2 regions of the Alteromonas sp. NFXS44 genome follow, and region 2 is predicted to be linked to the other one. Evidence: predicted binding sites of a transcription regulator. Region 2 holds the regulator's gene; the other holds the start of a gene.
The links. The regulator LexA, encoded in region 2, represses DNA repair genes until DNA is damaged. The targets are predictions, from matches to a motif close to TACTGTATNNNNATACAGTA.
Positions count from the first base shown of each region.

Region 1: the regulator LexA is predicted to act here: its motif matches at 2,191-2,210, upstream of recA (recombinase RecA).

Region 1 covers NZ_JAGDEA010000005.1:119,625-124,061, reverse strand. Annotated here, with positions in the region: gene J3369_RS05745 (methyl-accepting chemotaxis protein) at 1-624, opposite strand, end outside; gene recA (recombinase RecA) at 1,001-2,038, opposite strand; gene J3369_RS05735 (CinA family protein) at 2,247-2,762, opposite strand; gene mutS (DNA mismatch repair protein MutS) at 3,092-4,437, shown strand, end outside.
Region 2 covers NZ_JAGDEA010000012.1:984,503-988,939, reverse strand. Annotated here, with positions in the region: gene J3369_RS21320 (AEC family transporter) at 1-401, opposite strand, end outside; gene J3369_RS21315 (LysR family transcriptional regulator) at 504-1,373, shown strand; gene lexA (transcriptional repressor LexA) at 1,458-2,084, shown strand; gene J3369_RS21305 (serine hydrolase domain-containing protein) at 2,186-3,325, opposite strand; gene J3369_RS21300 (YceI family protein) at 3,435-4,007, opposite strand; gene coxB (cytochrome c oxidase subunit II) at 4,416-4,437, shown strand, end outside.

The DNA of each region.
Region 1 (4,437 bases), on a different contig from region 2:
GGCTTTCTCATATTGGATCTCTGACAGCATATCTGCGACTGTGGTGATGAGAATATCCACGCCGCCCACTCCAAGAAGTTTACCATCCCGGTACACAGGACCCTGAACCACCGTCGAAACGCTTCCATCCTGTGAATCTGTCGCCGGAGGTGTGACATAGATGCCCCCTTTTTCTACAGCGGTCAAAAACCACGGGCGCTGATTTGCAAAGTAATTATCTTCTTCACCCACACGGCCCTGCTCATAAAAATACTCTCCGGTACCGGCGGTACCGAAAAAAGCAGACTTAATGTGCTTGTCATTACTGCTGATGGCGCTGAATGATGCAAAAATATCGTCAGCAGCCTCACCACTTAACGTACCGCCACGCTGCGAATGTTGAGTAAAAAAGTCGGTGAAGAAAGGATTGTTCAGAAATGTAGAAGCGACACCTCCGTAGGTAGCAAAGAAACCTTTTACAGATTCCGCTTCACTGGTAACAAGAAAATGAAGATCCCGCTCAACGGTCTGCCTGGTTTTATCGCTGACAATATTGAGCAGGAAAATCGTTGCTACAATCAGTAACAATGCGATAGCACCGCCAACAATGAGCACAAATTTTTTCTGAAGTGAGAGTGATTTCATACGCGTTCCCGTGTTTGTGTTTCACCTTCCATATTCGGGAGTTGGTGAAATCTTTTTTATAAGTTTATATTTTTAACGGCAGTCATCTTCACTTCTACAGTAAATTGAACGATAAAAAAAGTGCATTCCTCGTCTTTTGGACAGTTCATTACCTACTGATTTTATTATTCTTTTTATTAGATAACACTAATAAAAAGAGTTAAACGGTCTACAGAGGCCTTCTTACAGGACGGTTCGCCTTTCAGGATATTGATTTTAAAACCCGTTTTTTCACACAAAAAAAGAAGCCAGCTTTTCAGCTGGCTTCTAATTTGATTAACTGTCTATCGATTTGTCGTTTCATGCGCAGCCTTTTACAGGCTGCCGGACATAAATCTTACAATTTTTCTTCTGTTTCGCCTTCGGCTTCTTCAGGCTTTACTGTTTTTTGAGCCAGTAACTCTGCGCGCAGCTTGGTTTCGATGTCGTTAGCGATATCAGGGTTATCTTTCAGGAACGCCATTACGTTCGCTTTACCCTGACCAATACGGTCACCGTTGTAGCTATACCAGGCACCGGCTTTATCAACCAGCTTCTGCTTCACACCAAGGTCAATAAGTTCAGCTTCCTTACTGATACCCTCGCCGTAACGAATCATGAATTCCGCCTGCTTAAATGGTGGTGCAACTTTGTTCTTCACCACTTTCACACGGGTTTCGTTACCAACAACCTCATCACCTTCTTTAACCGCACCGATACGACGGATATCCAGACGCACAGAGGCATAGAATTTCAGCGCGTTACCACCGGTTGTGGTTTCAGGGTTACCGAACATAACACCAATCTTCATACGGATCTGGTTGATGAAAATACACAGCGTATTTGATTTCTTGATGTTAGCGGTAAGCTTACGCAACGCCTGAGACATCAAACGCGCCTGAAGACCCACGTGAGAATCACCCATCTCACCTTCAATCTCAGCTTTCGGTGTTAAAGCAGCAACCGAGTCGACAATTACCACGTCCACAGCTCCGGAACGAACAAGCATGTCACAAATTTCCAGCGCCTGCTCACCGGTATCAGGCTGAGAGACCAGCAGATCGTCAATGTTTACACCCAGCTTTTTGGCGTAGATAGGATCCAGTGCGTGTTCCGCATCGACGAATGCACAGGTTTTGCCTTTCTTTTGCGCTTCAGCAATAACTTGCAGTGTCAGGGTTGTTTTACCTGATGACTCAGGACCGTAGATTTCAACAACACGCCCACAAGGTAAACCGCCTATACCGAGTGCAATGTCGATACTGAGTGAACCGGTAGAAATTGCTTCGATATCATGCGCCTGATTGTCACCCAGGCGCATGATGGCACCTTTACCAAATTGCTTTTCAATTTGGCCAAGAGCGGCGGAAAGAGCTTTGTTTTTGTTGTCGTCCACGATATTATCCTCAAGATAATGACTGTCCGGTAGTTACCCTGTCGTATTACGCTGCCACTTTTACTTCTGTTATTTTTTAACTTCCGCAAAATATGATTCGGTCAGCGCTTCAGTAACTCACGAAACGTAATTCGAATGTTGAGTGCATTTTATACTGTATAAGCATACAGTCAAGTAAGATTTCACAATTAGTCTGTCAAATCCCGTTTTATTCAGCAACCAGTCGTTGGTACAGATAAGAAATTGCATGGGCGATGGCCTGTTCCCGCACCGCTAACCGGTCACCGGAAAATACGTGACGCTGCGTGTTCATTTCACCGTCTATCATAAAGCCAAACCAAACCGTACCCACCGGCTTTTCCGCCGAACCACCGCCAGGCCCTGCAATACCACTCACCGACACGCCAACCTGCGCACCACTTTCCTGAACAACACCCTGCGCCATTTCAGCCACAGTTTGCTCAGACACCGCGCCAAACTCCTCAAGCGTTTCAGCTTTCACTCCAATAAGTGATTGCTTAGCCTCATTTGAATAAGTGACCCAGGATTGATTGAACCATTCAGAACTACCGGAAACAGAAGTTAATACGTAAGCAATTCCACCACCTGTACAAGACTCAGCACAGGATACATGCCAGTTCCGCCGGCGAAGCACATCTCCGGTGGCAACCACCTGTTTAAGTAAGGCACTGTCTCGTGAAACAGTTGAAAAATCTGCGCTCATACGAATAATACTCACCAATGAATTAATTCCGTTGTACCATTTTACACATTTAGCGGACGCCGGAGCGATTAAGTTCAATCCTGTCGGGGAAGGAATTGTTTCGTGTTTCCAATGCAGTTCCATGCTCCGGCCGGAAGCAAGTGACTGAGAAGGCGCGCGTACGGAATACGGGGACTGCATATGAAACCGTCTGCCGCAGGGAAGCGGCAGCCGGGGCCCCATGGATGGGTTTACGCCGTGTTTCAAATGCAGTTCCGTCTTCCGGACAGAAGCGCCTTCGCAAACAGTATCAACATAACAAAGAGGTTTTCTTGGAATCACATACGCCGATGATGCGCCAGTATCTGGCCATAAAAGCACAACATCCTAATATTTTACTGTTTTACCGGATGGGAGACTTTTATGAACTCTTCTATGACGATGCCAAAAAGGCCGCACACCTGCTGGATATTTCATTAACAGCCAGAGGCAAATCCGGCGGTGAACCCATTCCAATGGCGGGAGTGCCTTATCACGCGGTGGAAGGTTACCTGGCGCGCCTGGTAAAAATGGGCGAATCGGTGGCGATTTGTGAGCAGGTGGGCGATCCTGCCACCAGCAAAGGACCGGTAGACCGTCAGGTTCAGCGTATTGTCACCCCGGGCACAGTCACTGATGAGGCATTATTAGAAGAGCGCCGTGATAACCTGCTTGCTGCTGTGTGCGGTCACAGCATGCAGTACGGCGTTGCCACCCTCGATATAAGCAGCGGGCGTTTTCTGGTGGTTGAATGTGACAGCGACGAACAATTGCTGGCCGAGTTGCAACGCCTTAATCCTGCGGAACTGCTTTATCCGGAAGGATTCGAAGGCTTACCTCTTATTGGAAAACGAAAAGGTTTACGTCGTCGTCCCGAATGGGAGTTTGATCCGCAAACGGCAACAGAGCAACTCAATCAGCAATTCGGCACCAAATCACTGGATGGGTTCGGGATCAACGGCTTAGATAAAGCCACCGGTGCAGCCGGCTGTGTACTGCAATACGTTAAAGATACCCAACGTACCGCCCTGCCCCATATTCGCAGTATTCATCGTGAACAGCAGGAAACACGTATTCAGCTAGATGCAGCCACGCGAAGAAATCTGGAATTAACCGCCAATTTATCAGGCAGTCAGGAAAATACTCTGTTCAGCGTGCTGGACTCTACCGCCACCCCCATGGGCAGCAGATTACTTCAACGCTATTTGCACGCCCCCATTACCGATCATTATGAGCTCACCCGACGCCAGCAGGCCGTCGGCAAGCTGATTGAAGAGGGTCATGAAGAAATATCAGATACACTAAAACGCATTGGTGACATAGAACGTATCATGGCGCGGTTAGCCCTGCGTTCAGCCCGTCCCAGGGATTTCTCCCGTTTACGCAATGCGTTTAACGAATTGCCCGGACTGCTCGACCAGTTATCCTCTCTTGAGGATCCGTTATGTGCAGATCTGGCCAATGCTGTCAGCACCTATCCTGAATTACAAAGCCTGTTAAATCAGGCTATCGTAGATAACCCTCCGGTTGTGATCCGCGATGGTGGTGTTATCGCTGAAGGTTTTAATGAAGAGCTTGATGAATTGCGGGCGCTGTCAAGGGGAGCCACGGACTACCTGGATGCTCTGGAAGTCAGAGAACGGGAGCGTACCGGTGT
Region 2 (4,437 bases):
ACGGTGATGATTGTCGCAATGAGCACCGGCGCCTGCGTTTCGCTTCCTGCTACCGCCATGAGTAAGGGAAAGCCCATAAATCCGGTATTGGCGTAACTGGTATTAAGCCCGTCTATAGCACTCTCTGATAACGACATATTCCGTTTCTTTTGTACCACGACAGTAAGCGCAAAAATGACAAACACGGCGAGGGTGAAGCTTAGAACAAATCCCGGTTGCCAGAGAGACGCAATGGCAGACGTTGCTGTGATGTCAAAAAGCAGCGCAGGCAACGCCAGCCAGACAACAAATTTATTGAATTGTGTAGTGGCAGAGTCGTTCAGCAGATCCCTTTTGCGTAGATACCAGCCAAGGAATATGAGGGCAAATATCGGGAATATGAGCGTGAAAACAGACAACATGAAATGACAGATGATCAGGAAACCGGCGATCAGATTACCTTTAGTCTTATCATTCAATCCAATATAGAATTGAGTTAATCCTGATACAAATATTGAATCATCATGGATATAAAACCCTTAAGATATTTTATTGCGGTAGCAGAAACCGGTCATGTGGGTAGGGCTGCGCAGCGGCTTAACATCACTCAGCCACCTCTCAGCCGCCAGATAGCACTGCTGGAAGAAGAGCTGGGTACGGCATTGTTCAGCCGTCAACCGAAAGGCGTGAGTCTTACTGCCGCAGGAGAGCAATTTTACCGCGACAGCAAAACCATATTGCAATCGGTCAGCAAAGCCGCGGAACGGGCAAGAGCGACCGGTGCCGGAAAGTCGGGAAGCTTGTCTGTGGGATTCATGATGCATGCGGCTTATAACATTGTGCCTGAACTGGCCAGACAGTTTATGTCCCGCTATCCCGCTGTGTCCTTTCATATTCAGGAGGTTATTCCCTTTGAGTTAATTAATGGCGTTACTTCTGCGCAGTTTGATGCCGCCATCATGTTAAAGCCGGCGACGTCCCGGGGACTGGAAATGCTGTCTTTGCGCACTGAAGCACTCTGTCTGGCTGTTCACAAACACCACCGGCTGGCCGGGGCAAAGAAAGTCTGCGCAGAGGATTTAGTTGACGAAAAATTCATTGTTACGCCCCACAATGTGGCGCCGGAGCTGCGTAACACCATTGAACAGTACTGTACTGAAGCGAACTTTGTGCCCCGTGTGGTGTTAGAAACCCAGTTACAGCAAACCATCGTGTCGCTGGTGGCCAGTGAAGTAGGGATTGCGCTTGTGCCTGAACCGCTGAAGCAGGTGTGTCCGCCGGATGTGGTTTTGTTGCCGCTGCACAGAGCGCCGGTAGTGGAATATGTACTGGTATGGCTGCAGGACAACAGCAACCCGGCGCTGGCACGATTTATTGAGTGCGCGTCGGAATAACCGTAATAATTTCGCCGGCAGCCCTTGTCAAACCAGCGCAACTGTATATACTCACAGGAACTGTATAGAAAAACAGGGCTGTTTATGCGTCCACTTACTCCAAGACAAACGGAAGTTCTCGAACTGATCAAAACCACCATGCTGGAAACCGGCATGCCGCCCACCCGTGCGGAAATTGCGAAGCAATTAGGGTTTAAATCAGCTAATGCAGCAGAAGAGCATTTAAAGGCGCTGGCCCGTAAAGGTGTAATCGAAATTCTGGCGGGTACCTCACGGGGCATAAAGCTGAATATTCCGCTGGAAGCAGAAAACGATGAAGACGCAGGTTTACCGTTAATCGGTCGTGTTGCGGCAGGTGAACCTATTCTGGCGCAGGAGCATGTGGAAATGCATTATAAGGTCGACCCTGATCTGTTCCACCCCCGTGCGGATTTCCTGTTACGTGTAAACGGTATGAGTATGAAAGATATCGGTATTCTGGATGGTGATTTACTTGCCGTTCACCGTACTACTGACGTGCACAATGGGCAGGTTGTTGTTGCCAGGGTTGATGAGGATGTCACGGTAAAACGTCTGGAAAAACGCGGCCGCGAAGTATGGCTGCATGCAGAAAATGAAGAATTCGATACCATCAAGGTGGATCTTGCTGCTGAACCATTCAACATTGAAGGTCTGGCTGTAGGTGTTATCCGCAATGCTGACTGGATGTAAGTCTTTTCGCTAAGCGCGGTGCAATAACTATTGTGCGCGCTGGCCACAGCGCTGAAAAATTGAAAGGGCGATGATGTGAACCATCATCGCCCTTTTTTTTACTATTGGCTGGTATGTGCAAAGTGCAGTGTCTTCAGCGCCAGCAGAAAAACATCAGCATTGTCTTCACCACTGACATTTTTTACTATAGTAACCGCTGTTTTATGTTCACGGCAAAGAATGGTCATCGTAATGCCGCCCATACTGCCACCTGAGTGCATCACTGCATCAGGAATATCGTCCATCAAAGCCAGCGCGCTCGCGTTGTCTTTATACGCTTTACGTTGTTTGTAATCACCAAAACCGGTTTTCCAGCCTATGCCGAAGCCCACAGTTTCACCATTATTAAGTGTGGCTGGAGTAAACATGGCGCGGGTAGTCTCTGGTTTCAGGTAATCGCTTGCCACATGGGCTACAGCAAACCGGACAATATCTGACGGCGTAGAAATAAAACCGCCGCCGGCCCATTTATAGCTGTGATCCGTTTGTGGCGCATTAATCAGCTCACCTTCCAGTACGGTGTAAGGTCTCGCCCGGTGATCGATGATGGTGTACTGGTCGTCAAATACCGTGTTGTCCAGTTTCAGCGGCGCAAACACTTCTTCGTTAATGATGGCGCGGAAATCCCGGGACGCGTCAGCCCCTTCCATTGCGGCACTGACCAGTGTCCAGGCAAACGTTGAATAACGGTGATCTGTGCCAGGTGCAAACAGCAGAGGATCATCTTTAAACATCGCCAGTGCACTGTCGATATCCGGATAACTTTCATTCAGAAGGAATTCATTGGCCCCTTCTTTGTAGTGCCTGATACCGGCTGTATGTGAGGTAAGCTGGCGCAGAGTAATGACCGGTTTATCAGCAGGCCATGCGCTGACGTATTCAGTGACCGGTTTATCCAGATCAATGTTGCCCGCTTCCGCAAGACGCATTAATCCGGCCGTAGCGATGAGTTTAGAGACACTGCCGATACGCACCTTGTGATCTGTCGTCATCGGTACATGGTTTTCAACGTCGGCAAAACCGTAGCCTTTAGCCATCAGCATGCCCTTATCGTTACCGAGCGCCATGGTTATACCCGGCACTGTGTCATGACTTACCGCTTCTTCAAACAGAGCGTTAATAGCGCCGGAAGGAAGATCTTTGGCAAAAACAGAGGGTGTTAAAAATAACAGAAAAGAGGAGAAAACTGCGCGGCGCAACATAGAAGCAATCCCTGACAATAAAAACAATCAGACTACCGCAGTTAACTGACCGCTACCAATAAAAAAGCCCGCTTGCGCGGGCCGGGCATCCGGACGGTGATGCGAAAACTTATCTAGCTTGTGCTTCTGTGGTGATGTGCAACGTCACTTCGTCACTTACATTCGGTACGTACATATCGATACCGAAGTCAGAACGCTTGATGGTGGTCATTGCATCAAAACCAATCGCTTCTTTCTGTGTCATCGGGTGTACACCTGAACCATTCAGAGTGACATCCATAGTGACGGACTTAGTCACACCTTTGATCGTCAGATCGCCGGTCACTTCCATCGTCTTATCACCTGTCATTTCAACATCTGTACTGGTAAATGTTGCAGAAGGAAACTTCGCTGCATTGAACCAGTCAGCACCGACAAATTCTTCATTCAGCTTTTTAACAAATGAATCAATGGTATCAATTTTCACAGACACGTCGATTTTGCTGTCTTCCGGCGCGTCGTTATCAAACACGATGGTGCCTTCAGCGCCGTTGATGGCGGCTGTCGGGTTAGAGAAACCGAAGTGATTCCATGAAGCGATAACGCTGGTGTGGGTAGGATCAATCTGGTAGCTGACAGGCGCCGCGAATGCGCCTGCACTGATTAAACCTGAAACTAATACTGCCGGGATAAATTTATTCATTACACATTCCTTTAATAACGTTGATGTCACAAGTGTGAGGACGATTTACTTACCTATAATACGGCGTTCCTGAAATACGGATGTGTCGAAGATCTGAACGAAACATTCGAAATATCAGAATGAAGTGCTTTGACCCTGTTTCTGAGGCCACCCCGGCCATTTATTTTTTCAGAAAGACTAGACACAAGATGAAATCTGTTTAATTCTTATACCGTTGTTAACGAAAAAATAACAAAAAAAAGATAAAAATTAACAGGCGGCTAGCCTGATACGACAGGGTCCTGTGAGCAGGGTATTACACAAGATCCTCCATCACGGAGGTGTTGAGTGAAGAAACTCGTATGTAACGCAATGATGGTTTGGGGGTTAGCGATGTCTGTTATTCCGGCATCGCTGCAAGCAGAAACCATGGCAACATCAGACCGGGCAG